DNA from 2 places in the Clostridium sp. 19966 genome. Region 1 is predicted to be linked to the other one. Evidence: a T-box and tRNA genes for the amino acid it is inferred to sense, from the RefSeq annotation. Region 1 holds a T-box; the other holds one or more tRNA genes.
The links. A T-box is a leader RNA that pairs with one kind of tRNA and senses whether it is charged. The one in region 1 lies ahead of IAI10_RS03795 (glycine--tRNA ligase), so its partner is inferred to be a tRNA-Gly.
Positions count from the first base shown of each region.

Region 2: it encodes a tRNA-Gly, which carries the amino acid that the T-box ahead of IAI10_RS03795 (glycine--tRNA ligase) is inferred to sense. The anticodon was not compared.

Region 1 covers NZ_JACTOJ010000003.1:61,769-72,292, reverse strand. Annotated here, with positions in the region: gene IAI10_RS03815 (chitobiase/beta-hexosaminidase C-terminal domain-containing protein) at 1-2,895, opposite strand, end outside; tRNA gene IAI10_RS03810 (tRNA-Cys) at 3,177-3,250, opposite strand; tRNA gene IAI10_RS03805 (tRNA-Phe) at 3,259-3,331, opposite strand; gene murD (UDP-N-acetylmuramoyl-L-alanine--D-glutamate ligase) at 3,519-4,889, opposite strand; gene IAI10_RS03795 (glycine--tRNA ligase) at 5,139-6,530, opposite strand; T-box leader at 6,610-6,771, opposite strand; gene IAI10_RS03790 (aldose 1-epimerase family protein) at 6,824-7,693, opposite strand; tRNA gene IAI10_RS03785 (tRNA-Asn) at 7,844-7,918, opposite strand; gene IAI10_RS03780 (hypothetical protein) at 8,292-8,453, opposite strand; gene IAI10_RS03775 (GntR family transcriptional regulator) at 8,691-9,095, shown strand; gene IAI10_RS03770 (hypothetical protein) at 9,085-10,152, shown strand; gene IAI10_RS03765 (ABC transporter ATP-binding protein) at 10,153-10,524, shown strand, end outside.
Region 2 covers NZ_JACTOJ010000006.1:30,406-40,929, reverse strand. Annotated here, with positions in the region: gene IAI10_RS07745 (ABC transporter permease) at 1-256, shown strand, start outside; gene IAI10_RS07740 (ABC transporter permease) at 269-1,183, shown strand; gene IAI10_RS07735 (ABC transporter ATP-binding protein) at 1,195-2,211, shown strand; gene IAI10_RS07730 (ABC transporter ATP-binding protein) at 2,213-3,172, shown strand; gene dapB (4-hydroxy-tetrahydrodipicolinate reductase) at 3,211-3,960, opposite strand; gene dapA (4-hydroxy-tetrahydrodipicolinate synthase) at 3,971-4,849, opposite strand; gene IAI10_RS07715 (small, acid-soluble spore protein, alpha/beta type) at 5,100-5,351, shown strand; gene IAI10_RS07710 (class I SAM-dependent methyltransferase) at 5,432-6,187, shown strand; gene hslO (Hsp33 family molecular chaperone HslO) at 6,189-7,067, shown strand; tRNA gene IAI10_RS07700 (tRNA-Val) at 7,295-7,370, shown strand; tRNA gene IAI10_RS07695 (tRNA-Asp) at 7,382-7,458, shown strand; tRNA gene IAI10_RS07690 (tRNA-Phe) at 7,462-7,534, shown strand; tRNA gene IAI10_RS07685 (tRNA-Gly) at 7,544-7,615, shown strand; tRNA gene IAI10_RS07680 (tRNA-Cys) at 7,629-7,702, shown strand; gene IAI10_RS24655 (DUF6873 family GME fold protein) at 7,757-8,458, opposite strand; gene ytxC (putative sporulation protein YtxC) at 8,640-9,533, shown strand; ribosomal protein L20 leader region at 9,570-9,675, shown strand; gene infC (translation initiation factor IF-3) at 9,906-10,418, shown strand; gene rpmI (50S ribosomal protein L35) at 10,439-10,524, shown strand, end outside.

The DNA of each region.
Region 1 (10,524 bases):
TAGCTGAACTGACCAGTAATAGTCTCCCACATCTCCAACGGTAGTTTTGAATTCCCCATTATCAACACCAGCAGGCGAGTTATCTGCGCCATTGTATGTTTGCCAAAAGGAAGCTCCACTTGAAAAATCGCCGTTTTGAATAAGCTCTGTTCCGCTTGGCAAATTTATAATATATTTGGAACTTGTAATATCTGAATTATTTAAGCCATCCTTTATGGCAATAGCTCTTACTGTGGTGGTATCACTTAATTCTATAGGGCCGGTATATATGCTTGATTTTTCATTAGGATCTGAGCCATCCAGCGTATATCTAATAATAGCATTAGATGTATCACAGCTTATAGCCAAATTTTGTTTTTCAGTATATGCCTTAGAGGAATCCAAACTAAATACAGGCTGGTCTACTGTAGCTTTGCTATCTACTGCAAAGCTAATACTATACGTTTTAGTTACACTTTTATCTGCAGAAGTTACCGTTATAACTGCTTTGTCCTGTAAATTAGAAGCTTGCTTTATAGAAACTGCTGCATCAGAATCTGTAGGATCTGCCTCAAGCTTTGGAGCTAGTACAGTATTTGGTGCTAGTAAAACCCTGTATCCTAAAGTATCTGGAGCAAAATCCTTTAGCATTTTACCATTTATAGTAATACTCTTTAATGTAGCATCAGTTTTTATTTTTTCTACTTGAAGCTGCTGAGTAGCACTTTCAGTTATTCCATCTACAGTAACTCTTGCTGTAATATTGGCAGTTCCCTTAGCTAAAGGGGTTATAGTACCAGTATCATCTACTGCTGCTATCTCTGGATTGTCACTTGAATATTTTATCTCAGCCTTTTTTAAATCTGCTGCACTTCCATCCGTCATAGTTCCCTTCAAGCTTGTTTTGGCTTTATCAGCACCATCTAGCAGCATAGCAGTCTTATCAGCTGTTAGGGTAATATTGTCCAATCTTGCTGCGGTGCTTTGCTGATTTATATAATTATCAAGGATCTTTATAGATGAATTTGTGTCCGTACCTGAATAGTCCACCTCATACTGACCGTCCTGTTCCCATTCTCCTTTAGTAAAATTTCTTCCCTTTATCAATATTTTATCCTTGTACACATCTATATAATAGCCTTCACTTATATCATCCTCAGCATTAGCATCTGTCCAGCAATATCCGCAGGACGGCACATTAAACATTGTGCACAAACTTTTATTATAGAACATATCCTTAGAACCAAATTCCCAATGAGTATGCCCTGTAAATAAAATTGCTTGAGGATACTTTGCTAATATGTCTCTCACTTCTTTATCCTGATCCAAATTCTTATCCATTTGTCCTGGCTTAGAACCTGCTACAGTATCGTAAAGAGGCTGATGAATAAATACAAATATAGGTTTGTTATTTTTTACGTCCTGCGCTATAGTTTGCTGAAACCATTTTAGCTGTGTATCGGAAAAATAAGCACTATTACCATCACTTTTTTCTGAGCCTAAGAATATATAGTGATAGTCATTAAGCCAATAATCATAATACACATTTGGCTCTCCTGAATATTTAATGAAATTTTGTTTAGATATATCATACTCATTCTGATCTATCCATGAATTTTCCTGCCAAGTATCGTGATTTCCTAAAGCCATATCTATTTTAGGATGCTTATTACTGTTTACTATAGTAGAAAAAGCATCCCAGTTTGCTGCAAGACCGCTATCTACCACATCTCCGTTTATTATAAGCCTGCTGCTATTTGGATCTACTTTATTAATATCCTTTAGAGCATTATCTAAATTTTTATCATGGATATAATTAAGATTGGATACTATATGTGTATCACTAAAAACTTGAAATGAATATAAAGGGCCTTCTCCTTCTACTACATTTACATCAGCTCTTGCTTTTTCTGAAATGCCATTTACCGTTCCCTCTACCGTGAAGCTTCCAGCTTTAGAGTAAAGGTATGAAGGTATTTTGTCCCAGATAACATTTACCTCACTAAAGGTTCCATCAGAATTATCTTTTCTTACTGTAGCTGGCAGCGTAGGAGCTGTAGATGCTTGTGTCTTAATTTCTGCTGCTTCTAAATTATGTACTGGTGCCTGTGGTGCAGAAACATAGAAGGTAGAACTGGCATCCACCGTATAGCCTCCATCTTTAAAGAGTACCACCTTATAGGTTTCCCCTTGCTTTATTCCGCTTATTGTATCTAATGGAAGTTGGAATTCACCATTAGGGCTAGTAAAGCCTAGGCTATGATCTGGGTCATTTTTAGTATCTCCGTAGATATATTTCCAAAACATAGAATCTACTTTTCCAGGAGTATCTTCCTGATTATATACTCCTAACCAGGCCTCAGAATCCTTACTTGCATTTTTTATGGTAACTGTTATGGTATCTTTTAATGCTACGGTTGAGGAAGATAAGCTTACATCAGGTTCAACCTCTGACGCTGAAATGGTGAAATTTGCACTTGCCTCAACAGTATATCCTCCATCCTTAAATAATAGCAGTTTATAGCTTTTTCCCTGCTCAAGTCCGCTGATAGGAGCTAAATTAAGCTTAAAGTCACCATTTCCATTTTGAATGGCTAAGCTGTGGCTGGGGTCGTCTGCTGAATGATCTGATAGATAGCTCCACCATATAGAAGCAACCCCGCCGCTAGAAGAATCTCCTGGTGTATCTGCTTCATTGTAAAGCCCTACCCAAGCACTAGAATCTTTACTGCCATTCTGAACAGTTACAGTTATTGTATCTTTTAAACCTGCAGTGGAAGCCGATAAAGTTATTGAGGTTTGGCTCTGGGAATCTTTTAATATTGATGCATAAACCGCTAGATTTGAATTAGTTATTACAATAGATATAACAATTAATAAGCTTACCACATTTTTAATACATGTCTTTTTTCTCATTTTTAACCTCCTTATTTAATATTGCTTACTTAAAATTACATAGAGTGTTTATATAGTCATTCAACCCAAATGTTGTAGTTGTACACAACATATTCATTCTACCCACTTTGAATATTAATTTTGTTATGCATGTGTAAATGCTAGGTTAAAATCCACTTAACTGCACATATAATTGCATAAATGCACATAAATACACAATATATGCAAAAATAAAAATAGCCTATACAGTTAACTTTTTACAAGTTACTATATAAGCTATTTTTAAATTACTGATATTATTTTGGAGGCGCCACCCAGATTTGAACTGGGGGTGAGGGTGTTGCAGACCCGTGCCTTACCACTTGGCTATAGCGCCATAAAGGATGGCCAGACCAGGAATCGAACCAGGGACACGAGGATTTTCAGTCCTCTGCTCTACCGACTGAGCTATCTGGCCGCTCAACGTTAAGCTTCTGCTTTTCGTGACAAAAGATATATTATCACAGGCACTCCATTTATTTTTTAATTTATCCTTGATTTACAGAATTTATTCATATTTTTCTTCACAATCCTTTTTATATCTCATATATATACATATTGACACACTAGGCACAGTTTTCACTTATTTTCTTCTTTCCAAAGGATTATAAACTTTTCACTATTTCTACAAATTTGTTTCCTTTTGCTTCAAAATTAGGGAACATATCAAAGCTTGCACAGGCTGGTGAAAGCACCACGTAATCCCCTTTATCTGCGATTTCCTTACCTTTAAGTACTGCAGCCTCTAAGGAAGCTACTACGTATATAGGAAGTTCTACCTTTCTTTCTGCCATTTCTTTTTCAAATACAGCTTTAATCTTATCTTTAGTTGCTCCTACAAGTATCAGTGCTTTAACCATATCTATACCTTTTTCAGCAAGAGGTTCAAAAGGAATATGCTTGTCATATCCTCCAGCAATCAAAATCACTGACTTTTCAAAGGAAGACATAGTAGCTAAAGTTCTAGTAGGACTTGTTCCTATTGAATCATTATAATATTTTACTCCGTCCACTTCTCTTATAAACTGATTTCTGTGCTCAACTCCTGTAAAAGTAGCTACCACCTTTCTCATGCTTTCTACGGAAACCTCATCCTTAACTGCAAGAAAAGCTGTTAAATAATTTTCTACATTATGCATTCCCTTTATTAATATATCTGACCTTTTACAAATCTCCTTGTCTCCCAAGTATAGACTTCCATTGTCAAAATAAGCATCCTGCTTAGTTTTGCTGCTAAAGCTTCTAACTTCACCCTTAGCTTCCTTTTCAAAGCTTTTAGTTATTTCATTTTCAGCATTTATAATGAGTATCCCATCTGAAGATTGATGAGTAAATATATTTTTCTTAGCATCTATATACTCTTGCATGTCCTTATGAATATCTAGGTGGTTAGGAGTCACATTAGTTACTACAGCAATCTCTGGAGAAGTATCTATGGTCATAAGCTGAAAGCTTGATAATTCTAAAACCACCCTATCTTTTGAAGTCATTTCTTCTATTTTAGAAAACAAGGGTGTACCTATATTTCCCCCTACCCAAGTTTTAAAACCTTCTGCACTTAAAAGATTATATATTATGCTAGTAGTAGTGGTTTTTCCGTCACTACCTGTAATTCCATACATCTTTGCAGGGCAGTATCTCATAAACTCTTCCATCTCAGAAGTTACATAAGCACCTTCCTTCATTGCTGTCTGCAGGGCTGGGCTGTCTATTCTCATAGATGGTGATTTAAAAATAACTTCAAACCCCTTAAGACTGTCAAGGTAATTTTCTCCCAAACAGAGCTTAACGCCCTTTTTTCTAAATTCCTCTGCAGCCTCTCCAAGTTCTTCAGCACCCTTTTTATCAAAGGCTGTTACGTAAGCCCCTAAATCTAAAAGAAAATTTATCAAAGGTCTATTGCTAACCCCTATGCCAACTACGGCTGTTTTCTTGCCTTTTATGAATTCTTTAAAATCCTTAAAATCTTTTTTCATTTAAAATACCACCTTAATATAATTAATATGTATAGTATAAATTATAAAACTACTATTATAAATATTGTCCCATTGATAATTAATTATAACACTTTAGAAATAATTCTGTAAATTTATTCTACCTACAATATAACAAAAGGCTTTGCCTTAAAAATCATCTTTATAATACCTTTAGAGTTTAAACCTAGCTATCATAAAGCTAAGCCTAAACTCTAAAATTATATCAATGTTTTTAAAGCAGAGCCAAAACTAGAACTCCATCTTTTCAGTTATATATGCTTCTAATTCATCTATGCCTATTCTTATCTGATTCATTGAATCTCTATCTCTTAAAGTTACAGTATCGTTCTCTAAAGTATCAAAATCTACAGTTATACAGAATGGAGTCCCTATTTCATCCTGTCTTCTGTATCTTTTTCCTATGCTTCCTGCTTCATCATAGTCCACGTTGAAATGCTTTCTTAGCTTATCATAAACCTCTGTAGATTTTTCTGAAAGCTTCTTGCTAAGTGGAAGTACAGCTGCCTTAAATGGCGCTAGAGCTGGGTGGAATCTCAACACTGTTCTTGAATCACCGCCTTCAAGCTCCTCTTCATCATATGCATCTACTAAAAATGCAAGAGTAACTCTGTCTGCTCCAAGAGATGGCTCTATACAGTATGGAACATATTTTTCGTTAGTGTTTGGATCTAGATAGCTCATATCCTGACCTGAATGTTCTGCATGCTTGCTTAAGTCGTAATCAGTTCTGTCAGCTATACCCCAAAGCTCACCCCATCCAAATGGGAATAAATACTCTATGTCTGAAGTAGCATTACTATAGAAGGATAGTTCTTCCTTGCTGTGATCTCTCATTCTTAAGACATCCTTATTTATGCCAAGAGATAATAAGAAGTTCCAGCAATAATCTCTCCAATAGTCAAACCATTCTAAATCTGTTCCTGGTTTGCAGAAGAACTCTAGTTCCATCTGCTCGAATTCTCTTATTCTGAAAATAAAGTTTCCTGGAGTTATTTCATTTCTAAAGGATTTACCAATCTGTGCTATACCAAATGGAACTTTCTTTCTTGAAGTTCTCTGAACATTCTTAAAGTTAACAAATATACCCTGTGCTGTCTCTGGCCTTAGATATATCTCTGACTTGGAATCTTCTGTTACTCCTTGATAGGTTTTAAACATAAGGTTAAACTTTCTTATATCTGTAAAGTTTTTCTTGCCACACTTTGGACAAACTATTCCATTTTCATCTATATAATTTTTTAGCTGCTCATTAGTCCATCCGTCTGCTGAAGCTACTTCTGCTCCCTGAGAAGTCATATGATCCTCTATAAGCTTATCTGCTCTAAATCTTGACTTACATTCCTTACAGTCCATAAGAGGGTCAGAAAAGCCTCCTATGTGTCCTGAAGCAACCCAAACTTCGCTATTCATAAGTATTGCACAATCAACACCTACATTATAAGGGCTTTCTTGAACAAATTTTTTCCACCAAGCTTTTTTAACATTGTTCTTAAATTCAACCCCTATAGGACCATAATCCCAAGAGTTTGCAAGTCCGCCATATATATCTGATCCTGGAAATACAAAACCTCTGCTTTTACATAGTGATACTATCTTATCCATGGTTTTTTCAACTGCCATTTTTTATTCCTCCTAAACTTTATTTCATAAAATGCAGCATTGTGAAACAATATTGTAACAATAAAAAAGACCTGTACCATAAAGGGACGGATTTACCGCGGTTCCACCCTTTTTGGCACAAGCCCTGCTCTCTCAATAATATACTCCAAAGCGCCATTCACTTAAGCTCATTGATGATTTTCACCATACATCATCTCTCTAAAAATTTACTAAAGCTACTCTTCTTTTTCATCGTATTATATACAATTTTTATGTTATATATAATTCTAACAGACTATTTAAAAATGTCAATATTACTCAATAATAATTTTATAGCTGCAGGAAAATTTTTCGGAAGGCCTTAGTTTAATTGTTCCTCGCTTATCTTCCAGGTTCCCTGAAGCATCAACACTATCAGCTATTCCATACCATGGTTCTATGCATACAAAAGGTGCTCCTTCTGGTTTTGACCATAAACCTAGATAAGGAAATCCTTTAAACTCTAAGGTTACTGATTTTGATGTCTTTTTACTCTTTAAGCTTACACTGTCTGATACAAAACCTTTTAAAATTAAAGCATCCTCCTTAAATAATTCCCTAGTTATAGGAAGTACTTTCTCATCATTCAGCAGTTGCTTTTTTCCTTTTCCTATAAGTCCATCATCTAATGTTGAAGTCTTTAATGTTTCATTTTTTTCGAACTCAAAATAGTAATCTTCAAATTTTTCTTCTTGAGATAAAGGGCATACAAAACCAGGGTGTGCTCCTATGGAAAATATCATTTCTTTAATATCTTTATTTTTTACTTCATAACCGACTATTATACTATTCTTCTCTAATTTATAAGATATTTTCAACTGGAATTCAAATGGATATTTATTTAAAGTTTCAGTTCCGCTTGATAATTCATATATAATTTTGTCTTTAATTTCACTGCTTATATTAAATTTCATATCTCTAGCAAAACCATGCTGTCCAAGTTTATAGTTACTATTATCATATTTATAGTTGTTATCTTTAACTTTCCCTACTATCGGAAATAAAACAGGTGCATGTCTTCCCCAAATATCAGGCTCTGCCTGCCATAAATATTCTGTTCCGTCTTCTTTTAGCTTTATGCTTTGAAGTTCAGCTCCCTTATCACTTACCGCTACACTTATATATTCATTCTGTAAAGTTTCCAAATTTATCACCTCAATTCATTATAACAAATCTTATCAGAGGTTAAAGATAAATTTATTTTCTATTACATATAATTTTTTCCAAACTAATTTCGCCAAAAAACAAAAATCACCTAGCTTTAAGCTAAGTGTCCTATCCCAAAAAAAAGAAATTGGCTCCGCGAAGAGGGCTCGAACCTCCAACCCTTCGGTTAACAGCCGAATGCTCCACCATTGAGCTATCGCGGAACGTCAATCACAATAATTATTATAACAAGTTTAGTCGAAAAATCAAGAGTTTTTTTATAAATATTATAAAATTTTTATAGTTAACTTGCTAACTATTGCCACATAAGAAGTTATTACCTTCCTTTAATCCGCTCTAACTACAACGGGAATTTTCTTTTGCAAACCTATGATTAACTAGATATCGCGATATCTTCTTTTATAGTTATATAGTTTTATAGTTATTTAAGCATATCAATATGGATTTAAAGCTGGAGATAGTCTTCTTTAGTTAGTTCTACAATATCTTCTGAAACTCTTTTGAAGCCTAACTTTTTAAATGTTTTTTCTGCTGACTCCCTAGATCTTGGAAAATAGTCAAAGACTTTTCGGGCTCCTAGTTCATTAAAAGGCTTTCATCAAAATCTATGCATCCTGTTTTTTCGTTTTTACCGTACCCTATATTGTAAGACATGGTTTCACCATCTGATAAAAGTTTTTTTCTATATCTTAATTCTTTAAATTTGGGCACTCTTAATATAATTTTATTCTCTGCCACTATAAACCACCTTCTTTAACTGTTGTTAGCCTCTCTCTATCAATTACATCTAACCTAAATCTCATTTTAATTCAATTATTCACTTCTATATATTACATCAAATTTTAATGTATATCGAATAATTTTATAATACTTTTTAAAGTAATTAATATTGACATTCCAATTAGATGCATATATAATTCTAAGTGTACTAATCAGTGTAGTACACTTAATACATTCAACATGGAGGTGATTATTTTGTTTACCATCGATCCTAGAAGCAGTACACCTATATACGAGCAAATAGTACATTCGGTTAAAGAAAGTATTATAAAGGGGATTTTACAGCCTGGCGATAAGCTGCCATCCGTTAGAGAACTAGCCTCTATGCTTACTACTAATCCTAATACAGTCAGCAAAGCTTTTAATGAGCTGGAAAGATTAAAAATTATAGAAACTCTAAGAGGTAAAGGTACTTTTGTATCTATGGATTATAAACCTAGATTGGAGGAAGATAAAATGGCCAAATTAAAAGATGACTTGAAGAAAATTTTGCTAGATGCCCATTACATGGGAATTAATAAAGAAGATCTTGAAAAAATATTATCCGAGCTCTACGATGAGCTAAATTCAAGTAATGGAGGTGATGAAAATGAGAAATAAATATTTTAGTATGGCCTTATTCTATAGAGAAAGAAAAAATATTTTATGGGTAATGATATCTTATTTAATAACCTTTTCCTTCTTGCTATTAGCTTTCTACAGTGATTTTGATTATACAAAACAATTATTTGCTGCTAACACTAATGTAAATTTTACCATTTCAAACTCAAGCGAAATAATTCCTTTACTGTATGTTCCAACTCAGTTTTTTGTAATACTGTCTATAATAATGGTAATAGTTTCATTTTTTCATAAAGAAAAAAAATATGGCTTTATGCTAACAGAGCCCATGTCAAAGGACGCAATAATAATTACTAAAACCGTAGGCTTCATTATAAGTTATACAATACCAATAATTATCTATGGCATCGTTGCCTTAGGAATTTTAAAATATAATTCTCAGATTTTTGGGTCTCATTATTCTGAAATTGTTCGGGTATTGATGATAAGATTGTTTTCTGCTTTTGCTTTATTGACTTTTATTACTGTTGTCTTAGAACTTTTCCAAATGCTTTTCGGACACAGCGTAGCTGCAGTATTTGTTCCTAATGGACTGTTCTATGCTTTTATATTGGGGCTTGGCGGATTTTATGAATTACTGTCAAACAGACTTCAATTCATAAAAGATTTATTCCGCTCAGCTGATAATATTTCATCTAATGCCTTTGATAAAATTTTAGTTCCCTATTTTGATCATTACTACGTAATTTATTCATTGGTGCTATTGCTTGTATCCGCATTTATTTTCTATATAGTATTGCTATTAAATAGAGTTTTGAAATATGAGCAGCTGTCAAAAATGCTTATGTTTAGATTCAGCGAAGTGGTATTTAAGATTGTCGTATCTTTAGTTATAATAATTGCAGTGCCTATTATATTAGCTATCATAGTTTTTATAATACTTCATTTTGTAGCTGGAATTTCAACCTTTAATATTGACGATAACAATGATTTATTTCAAACCCTGTTATTGATTTTAAACTTTCTGTGGATTCCAATGTTTATATTTGTATACAGGCTTCAAACCAAGATTATTAATAAAAGGAGGGCTTCATAAATGATAGAAATCAAAAATGTATCCAAAAGCTTTCCTGGTAAGGAAGCGATAAAAAACATTAATATAACTATCAATGATGGGTCTATATTAGGATTGGTAGGCCCTAATGGGGCTGGTAAATCTACTTTGCTGAGAACTATGGTGGACATATACGAACCAGATACTGGAGAAATTTTAATAAATAAAGAAAATATTAAAGATAATACTGCTATTAAAGAAATCATTGGATATGTGGGCGATAGAAATGATTTCTTCAATGACTGCAAAATAAAAGAAATATTAAAATATTATTCTTTATCCTATCCAAACTTTGATAAAGATAGATTCAATAAAATTAATTCAATATTTAAAATTCCCCTTAACAAGAAAATT
Region 2 (10,524 bases), on a different contig from region 1:
TGCAAGTATACCTGTGGTTACAATACTTGGACCTAGAATAGCTAGCATTATAACAGGAACTCTTATTGTAGAGCAGATGTATGCGATACCAGGCCTTGGAAGAGAACTCTTTAATGCTATAAATAATAGAGACTATACTGTTATCATGTCTCTTACAGTTTTCTTTGCGTTCTTATATATAGTTTCTCTATTAGTAGTAGATATTGCCTATGTGCTTATAGATCCTAAGATTAAATTAGCATCGGCGAAGAAATAAAGGGGGATAAAAATGATTCTGAATAAAGATAAATTTAAAATTATTGGTTACAATGAAAATGATTCAGAAGCAATAGTTAGACCCAATATTGGTTATTGGGCTGATGCTTGGAGAAGACTTAAGAAAAATCCAGTGGCAATGGCATCTTTGATCGTATTAGTTGTTGTCACATTGGCTTGTATTATAATACCTTTCCTTTCACCTTACGGTTTAAATGATCAAAATTATGATATTCTAGATAAAAGTGCTAGCATAAAGCATTTATTTGGTACGGATAATCTTGGTAGAGATTTGTTCCTAAGAACTTGGAAGGGCGGAAGAGTTTCACTTATCATAGGCTTTGTTGGTACTTTAGTTGAACTGATAATAGGTCTATTATATGGTGGAATAGCAGGGTACATAGGTGGAAAAGTTGACACAGTGATGATGAGAATCATAGAGATAGTTTCAAGTCTTCCATTTATGTTAATAATAATATTATTATTATTAGTGCTTAGTCCTGGAATCACTACAATAATTATTGCTCTAGTTATAACTGGATGGATGGGAATAGCTAGACTTATAAGGGGTCAGGTAATGCAGCTTAAAAATTCAGAATATGTAATGGCTGCAGTGGCTTTAGGCTCAAGCCCTTTAAGAGTAATATTAAAACATCTTTTACCAAATACCTTAGGAGTAATATTAGTTTATTTATCTTTTGATGTACCTGACTATATATTTTCAGAAGCATTTTTAAGTTATATAGGCTTAGGTATACAATCTCCAAATACTAGCTGGGGTTTATTAATTAGTGAAGGACAGGGTAATTTAACTAACTATCCTCATGAAATATTTTTCCCAACAGCAATACTTTTTGTAACAGTGTTAGCGTTTAATTTATTGGGTGATGGACTAAGAGATGCATTAGATCCTAAGCTACGTCAGTAAGGAGGCATAGTATGGCAAAAATATTAGAAGTTAAAAATCTTAGAGTTTCCTATCATACCTATGCAGGTGAGGTGCAGTCTGTAAGAGGAATAAACTTTTATATAAATGCAGGAGAAACTCTTGCTGTGGTTGGTGAATCTGGCTGTGGAAAGACTGTTACTGCAAAATCACTAATGAGGCTTTTACCTACGCCTCCAGCAGAAATAAAGGAAAGTTCTGAGATAATATATAATGGCAAGGACATTGTTAAGATGTCTGAAGAAGATGTAAGAAAGATTCGCGGGAGCGAAATAAGTATGATATTTCAAGATCCAATGACATCTTTGAATCCTACCATGACAATAGGTAAGCAAATAGCAGAGGGTCTTATAATTCATAAAGGAATGAAGAAGAGTGAAGCCATAGCAGAAGCAGTGAATATGTTAAGACTTGTAAATATACCAAATCCTGAGAAAAGAGTTAATCAATATCCTCATGAGTTTTCAGGCGGTATGAGACAGAGAGCTATGATAGCTATAGCTTTGGCTTGTAGTCCTAAGATACTTATAGCAGATGAACCTACTACAGCTTTAGATGTGACAATTCAGGCACAAATTATGGATTTAATAAAAGATTTACAAGTCAAGCTTGGAACAGCTGTAGTGCTTATAACTCACGATTTAGGTGTTGTAGCGTCCGTAGCAGATAGAATACAGGTAATGTATGCTGGACAGATAGTTGAACGTGGAACTAAGGAAGAAATCTTTAGTAACCCTCAGCATCCATATACTTGGGCGCTTCTTCAGTCAGTGCCAAGACTTGATACAAAACACAAGGATGTACTTTATTCAATTAATGGTACACCTCCTGATTTACTTAAACCTCCTGTAGGATGCCCATTTGCATCAAGATGTGAGTATGCAATGGAAGTATGCAAAGAGGTACCTCCAGAAGAGACTGTTATTACAGATAGCCATAAAGTTAATTGCTGGCTAAAGCATGAGTTGGCACCTAAAGTTAAAAATCCAATAGCAAAGGAAGGTGCTTAAATTGCCAAATAATGAAACTTTAATAGAAGTTAAAAACTTAAAGAAGTATTTCCATGTTGGTAGAAAAGCTACATTAAAAGCAGTAGATGATGTAAGTTTTAGCATAAAAAAAGGTGAAACCTTGGGCTTAGTTGGTGAATCTGGTTGTGGTAAAACTACTTGCGGAAGAACAGTTATGGGCCTTTATGATGCAACTGCAGGAGAAGTTTTAATAGATGGAGTAAATATTCACGCTTTAAGCGGCAAAGAAAAGAAAAAATTTACTAGAGCTGCTCAGATAATATTCCAGGATCCTTATGCTTCCCTAGATCCTAGAATGACTGTAGGAGATATAATTGCAGAAGGAATAGATATTCACGGTATTTATACTGGTGAAAAGCGTATGGAAAGAATTTATCACCTTCTTTCTTTAGTAGGTCTTAATAAGGAGCACGCATCTAGATTTCCACACGAGTTTTCAGGTGGGCAGAGACAAAGAATAGGTATAGCAAGAGCTCTCGCTATTGAACCACAGTTTATCGTATGCGATGAGCCTATATCTGCTCTTGATGTTTCCATACAAGCTCAGGTAGTTAATCTTCTTATTAAACTTCAAAAAGAATTAGGATTAACATATTTATTCATAGCTCATGATTTGTCTATGGTTAGACATATATCTGACAGAGTTGGAGTTATGTATCTTGGAAAAATGATGGAATTAGCTCCAAGTAATGAATTATATGAGAATCCTAAGCATCCATATACTCAAGCGCTTATGTCAGCTATTCCAGTTCCTGATCCAGAGATTGAGAAAACTAGACAAAGAATAATGCTTGAGGGAGAAGTAACAAGCCCAATTAATCCTAAGCCTGGCTGCAGGTTTGCTAGCAGATGTAAATATGCTAAGGAAGCTTGCTTTAAAGAAGAGCCAGTATTTAAAGAGATTGCCCCAGATCATTTTATAGCATGTCATTTATTTTAAAAAAAGGTTGTGCATTGCACAACCTTTTTAATATAGTATTATAATTTAATCACATCATCCATGGAGTAAAGTCCGGTTATCTTATCTTTCATAAATTCACAAGCCTTTAAAGCACCTACCGCAAAAACTTCTCTAGATAAAGCTGTGTGTGTTAATTCTATAGTCTCGCCTTTTCCGGCGAATAAGACTTCATGTTCTCCCACGATACTTCCGCCTCTTACTGCATGTATTCCGATATCATTCTTTTCTCTTTTTTTCATTCCAGATCTTCCGTTAACATAATTTGTAGTTTCATCTAAAGAGTCTCTTATGGTATCTGCTAGAAGCAATGCTGTTCCGCTAGGAGCATCCAATTTCTGATTGTGATGTTTTTCGATGATTTCAATATCAAAATCTCCATAGAGAAGAGGAGATACTTTTTTTAATAAAGAATTTAAAATATTTATACCTATAGACATATTGGCAGATCTAAAAATTGCAATTTCTTTACTGGATTCTTCGATTAATTTTAAATCTTCACTGCTATAGCCAGTAGTACATAAAACTAAAGGCAAGTTTTTTCCTTTAGCAAAAGCAATCAATTTAGAAAGAGAAGATACATTGGAAAAATCTAAAATTACATCAGCTTCACCATTAAAATCATTTATATTATCTAAAATAACATAACCATTTTCACCTGGAAATCTATCTATGCCAACTGCTATTTTCATGTTTTCGTAAGTTTTTATTGTATCGGATACAGCTTTACCCATTCTTCCGTTACAGCCATTTAGAATTATATTAATCATAATTGCCTCCTTAAATTAAGCCATGTATTTTGAGCTGAGATTTTAATTTTAGTAAGTTATTCTCTTCCATGCTGCAAAGAGGTAACCTTAAAGGACCAACTTCTAAATTCATAAGATTCATGGCAGTCTTTATTGGAATAGGATTTGTTTCAATAAATAATGAATTTATAAGAGATAAATATTTAATTTGAAAATCTAGAGCTGATTTTAAATCACCGTTAAAGTAGTTTTCACAAATATTATGAATTTCAGCAGGAAGAATATTTGCTGCTACAGAAATCACTCCTAACCCTCCTAGAGACAGTATAGGAATTATCTGATCATCATTACCAGAGTAAATATCTAACCTGTCGCCGCATAGTTCCTTTATTTTCGCAACTTGGCTTATGTCTCCGCTAGCTTCTTTTATTGCAACTATATTTTTATATTTTAGTAACTGCATAAGTGTTGAAGGTAAGATGTTCATACCAGTTCTAGAAGGTACGTTGTAAAGTATTATAGGAATATTAATACCTTCAGCAATAGCTCCAAAATGATGAACTAGTCCGCTTTGAGTAGTTTTATTGTAGTAGGGAGTTATTATAAGAACTCCATCTACTCCAATTTCTTCAGCCCATTTACTCATTTCTATTGAAGCAGCAGTATTGTTATTTCCAGTACCTGCAATAACAGGTATTCTCTTATTGACTTTGTCTACAGTATATTTTATTGCAGCCTTTTTTTCTTTTTCCGTCATAGTAGATGCTTCACCTGTAGTGCCGCAGATAACTATTGCATCAGTTTTATTTTCTATGTGCCAATCTATAAGTTCGCCTAATTTATCGAAATTAACTCCGTCCTTGTTAAAAGGTGTTATTATGGCTACAGCACTGCCTTTGAATAAATGCATTTATATCCCTCTCTCCTAAGTGTTCTAATGAAATATAATAGTTTCAATACTAAAGTATTAAAAATAATTATAAATGTGATAATTCTTTAATTATGTAAATTCCTAAAGTACCATCAAAAAAATTATATACTGAAAATATTATAAATTCAAATATAAACTGTATAAATAATACCCCTTTGAGAAAAATAATTATTAGTGAAGCTGGGAATATACGAATCGATTCAATAATGTAATTGGAAGGTGATATAATATGACAAAAACTCCTTTAAAAAAAGTAATTAAAGCAAAATTAAAGGCTAATAGAGAATTAACATATGAGGAAAGATTAAGAGAAAAGATTAAATATGAAATAGCAGAAGAATTAGGGCTTGCTGACAAGGTGAAAGCTGATGGGTGGGGAGCGCTTACTTCTGAAGAAAGTGGACGAATAGGCGGAATAATGAATAAAAGAAAAAAGATTATGCATCTTCCCACTAATAAGGAAATAATGTCTAAAAATTAATTCTATATAAATGTTATGTTGACTAAGAATATATTAATAGATAATATATAAGGGGTAAAATAATTAAAGGGGGATGTGCTTTGGATTCCTATGAGAAGTTTGCTAAAATATATGATAGGTTGATATATGAGGATATAGACTATAAAAGTTGGGCAAAATTTATATTAGATTTAAATTTAAAGCTTGATATAAATAAAGAAAATTATTTAGATATAGGCTGTGGGACAGGTAATATGGCAGCAGAAATCTGCTCAAGCTTTAAAAATTGTTTTTGCGTAGATATATCCGAAGATATGCTTATGATAGCTCAAGAAAAGTTCAGAGAAAAGAGGTTAATGGCTAATTTCATATGTCAGGATATGAGGGAGTTAAAACTTAATAAAAAGTTTGATTTAATTACATGTTGCCTTGATTGTACAAATTATTTGGCTGAAGAGGGGGATTTAGACACCTATCTTAATAAAATATATGAGCTTCTTAAAGATGATGGCATATATATTTTTGATATAAATAGCGAATATAAACTAAGAGAAGTAATGGGGGAAAATATATTTTCCTATAATGAAGAGGATGTAGTATATCTATGGGAAAATAGAACTGTAGAAAATATAGAAGAAATGTATCTTACATTTTTTATTCAATCTCATGGCAGTACATATGAAAGATTCGAAGAGATTCATAGAGAAAGAATATACTCCCAGGAAGAAATAACAGCATCAGTAGAAAAAAATAATATGAAGGTTTTGTACAAGTTTCAAAATTATACTTTTGGAAATGTAGACAGTAAAACTCAAAGAATAACCTATGTGGTTTCAAAAAAAGGAAAGGATGAATAAAATGGGTGATAAACTTATTATAGGCACGGCTTCTAATGCTTATGTTAGAATTATAGCTGCTGAAACTACAGAGCTAGTAAAAGAAGCGTGCAAAATTCACAACTGCAGTGCTACAGCATCGGCGGCTCTAGGAAGAATGGCTACAGCAGGTGCACTTATGGGAGCTATGCTTAAAAATGATAAAGATGTGCTTACGCTTCAGGTAAATGGAAAGGGTATAGCTGGTAATGTGGTTGTAACAGCTTATAGCAATGGAAATGTAAAGGGATATATAGGAAACCCTTCAGCTGATTTGCCTCCTAATAGCAAAGGAAAACTAGATGTGGGGGGGATTATAGGCACAGATGGGAATTTAACTGTCATAAAGGATATGGGATTAAGAGACCCTTATGTGGGTCAAATTCCTCTAGTGAGTGGAGAAATAGGAGATGATTTAACTTATTATTTTGCTATGTCTGAGCAAACTCCTTCTGCAGTGGCTCTTGGGGTATTGGTAGATAAAGATTTGTCCGTATTATGCAGCGGAGGCTTTATTATTCAAATGATGCCTGGTGCAGATGAGCTATTAGCAGATTTATTAACTTACAGAATACAAGAAATGCCTCATATTACGTCTATGCTGACATCGGGAAAAACCATTGAAGATGTAGTAAGTTATGTGTTTGAAGATATAGACTTTAAAATACAAGAGCAGAGACAAATAGCCTATGAATGTGATTGCAACAGAGAAAAAGTAGAAAAAGCTTTGATTAGCATAGGCAAAAAAGATCTTCAGGAAATATACGAGGAAGGTAAAACTGAGGAGCTTAAATGTCACTTCTGCAATAAGAGCTATTCCTTTACCCATGAGCAGATAGGTGAAATTTTAAAGAATATATAGATTCATTGTAGAAGTAATAAGTAAGAGATAAAAAGTAATAGTTTATGTTGAAATTCTATCTTTTAAATTCTAAACTTTTACTTCTTACTTTTTACCTCTTAACTGTTCTTGCCTATTATCTATTGAGAAATTTAATAGTTCAATCATAAAATATTAAATTTTTGAATTAAAATAGTTGACAATAATTGAAACAGCAATTATAATATTATTTGTCTTGAAAAACTAATGGGCGCATAGCTCAGCTGGGAGAGCATCTGCCTTACAAGCAGAGGGTCACAGGTTCGAGCCCTGTTGTGCCCACCATTAGTACATATGGCCCAGTGGCTCAGTTGGTTAGAGTGCCGGCCTGTCACGCCGGAGGTCGAGGGTTCGAGTCCCTTCTGGGTCGCCATATGGCCAGATAGCTCAGTCGGTAGAGCAGAGGACTGAAAATCCTCGTGTCCCTGGTTCGATTCCTGGTCTGGCCATTTTTTTATGCGGGAGTGGCTCAGTGGTAGAGCGTCACCTTGCCAAGGTGAACGTCGCGAGTTCGAATCTCGTCTTCCGCTTTTAATTTAATAGGGCGCTATAGCCAAGTGGTAAGGCACGGGTCTGCAACACCCTCACCCCCAGTTCAAATCTGGGTGGCGCCTCCATATAAAAATAGCTTATACCAATATTGGTATAAGCTATTTTTATATAAATTAATTTTAGATACACATCAAAGTACCTCTATCGCTCAATTTGTCATCGGAAAGGCAATAGGCTTCGATATTGTGCTTCCTTAGAAAATGCTTGACCTCACTTCCGTATTTATAACGATTTATGTTGCCAAAGAAAGCTAAATTGTTATAATCTAAAAGCCCACAGGCACCGCCTATAAAGCCATAAGCTAAATCAGGCAGTAAAATATCTCCGGGGGGCAGAAATAAGACTTCAACTTTATTTTCTAATAAAGCTTTAGCTATGCATTTGTCGCTAGTCATTACGGCATTTTTGCTTATTATAGCTGTGGAACATTTTGTATAACCTTGATTTACAGAAATTCTTTTTATGCTAGAATTTAAACTATCTAAAATAGTTTTATCGGTATACTTCAAGTTATGCATAAATAAGTCACCTAATATAACACAGTTCAATATTATATCAAGAGGATATTTTTCTGTTAATGAGGCATTGGATAAAAGTATATTTATATGCTTTTCCTTCAGAGAATGAACTAATTTTGGATCTAAATTTTTTTGAACAATGATATTTTTTTTATTTAATATAAATAATTGCATATCGGGATGCCCGCATACGGCTGAATAAAGGTTATCACAAGGAGGGCATAATAAAATATCTAAATTTAGTTTTAAAAGAGAGGAGATTTCCTCGTCTGAAATTCTAAAATCAACAATGCAGGTATTAATAGATCTCATCACCTTTCGCTAAAAATATATAAAAAGAAGGTATATACCTTTAGTTTACATTGTGAATGTAGCTAATTCAAATGTTTTGTTCTAGTTTAACTTATTTTGTCGATTATTATACAAAAGTTATTGAATATACATTCATATAAAACACATACTATTTCTGAAAGGAGTGAGGTTAATGCTGCTGCTTACTATAGTATATCAGGGTGAAAATGACTTAGTTTTTAAGCTTAATGAACTCAAAGAATATTTTAAAGAAAAAAATGTGATTTTAGGAATATCAGAGAGTATAGAAAAAGATACTCATTTTATAAAAATATTCTGCGGTGATGATAACATCACGGATAAGTTTAAAAAGACTTTTCTCCATTATGTAGCAAATATAGTATTTAAAATATTGATATCTGAATTCTATGACAGAGAGATGACCAATTTAGTCAGTGATAACTATTTTTTTCTACAGCAAGATGAAATTAGAGATATAGAAATAATAACCATGAAAATGCTTAAAGAAGAAAATTTTCAGATGGATGATACAGGTATATACTGCATGAATAGAAAAAATAATATTATCAGGAATATAATTGGATGTATTGAAGAAAATAATCAAATTAATATAAATGGATTTATGACTTTTAGATTGAACTGTATGAGAAATGATATAGAGGCAATAATAGATAAGGTTGTTGATAAGTATATGATTGAAAAAGAATATACAGAATTCATAAGGCTGCTAAAATATTTTGTGGATTTTCAAGAAAGTAAAATGGCGGAGATAAACATTGTCGTTGATATTAATGGGAAATATAATGTTTTGGACTCTAAAGGAAAAGAAGCCTTCGACGAATTTTTAAACGATATTGATAAGGATAAAATCTTAGATAATAATGTTGAGGATTTAATAATAAGTGGGCTTATAACCAATTCTCCAGAAAAGATAAATATATATGGATTGAAAAATTGCCAAAATAAAGAATTTATAGATACTATTAAAAATGTGTTTACAGATAGAGTGAGCATTATGAATGAAGATAATATGTATAAACATAGAGTTACAGAAAAAATAAAATAAATATTGACAATAAAAATTTATCAGTGTATAATACTCTATGTTAAGAAGAAACAGCCGTTTCTCACCTTACGGTAGGACTGTTAAGGTTACTTTTATGATTTTGATTATAGAGGCGGCTATTGAGCCGCCTTTTTATTTGCTTTAAAAACCAGATGTGAACTTCTATATTAGATTTTGCAGTTTTTACTCTAAAAGTTGTTTGAAACACTTTTAATACATAAAGTCGCACATCTATGATACGGCTGTATATAAGCCTGTGCTAAAATTAATATTAGGCAAAGGTTTAATAATAGGATATTAATTATTTTAAGACGATATGATTCTAAAAGCTTAGAATAGTATATCTAAAAAAATTTTTGGAGGTGAAAGGCTATTAGCAAAAATTTTATAGTAAATGAGGAAATCAGAGAAAAAGAGATTAGATTGATTGACAGCCAAAATGTGATGTTAGGTATAGTATCTAGCAATGAAGCATTGAAAATGGCTGTAGAGCAGGAATTAGATTTAGTAATGATATCACCTAATGCTGTTCCGCCAGTGTGCAAAATAATGGATTTAGGAAAATATATCTATGAACAATCTAAAAAGGATAAAGAAGCTAAGAAAAAACAAAAGGTTGTTAATCTTAAAGAAGTAAGACTTAGCCCAACTATAGAAGAGCATGATATCGAAATAAAGGCTAACAATGCTAGAAAGTTTCTTTTAGATGAAGATAAAGTAAAAGTTACAGTAAGATTCAGAGGAAGAGAAGCTGACTACTCATATATAGGACATAAGATACTTGAAAGCTTTGTTAATAAAGTTCAAGATGTAAGCGTGGTTGAAAAACCTGCGAAACTTGAAGGAAAGAACATGATATTAATTTTGGCTCCAAAAAGAGCTTAAACCTGGGAGGAGGATTTATAATGCCAAAAATGAAAACCCATAGAGGTGCAGCAAAAAGATTTAAGAAAACAGGAAGTGGAAAATTAAAGAGAGCTAAAGCTTTCAA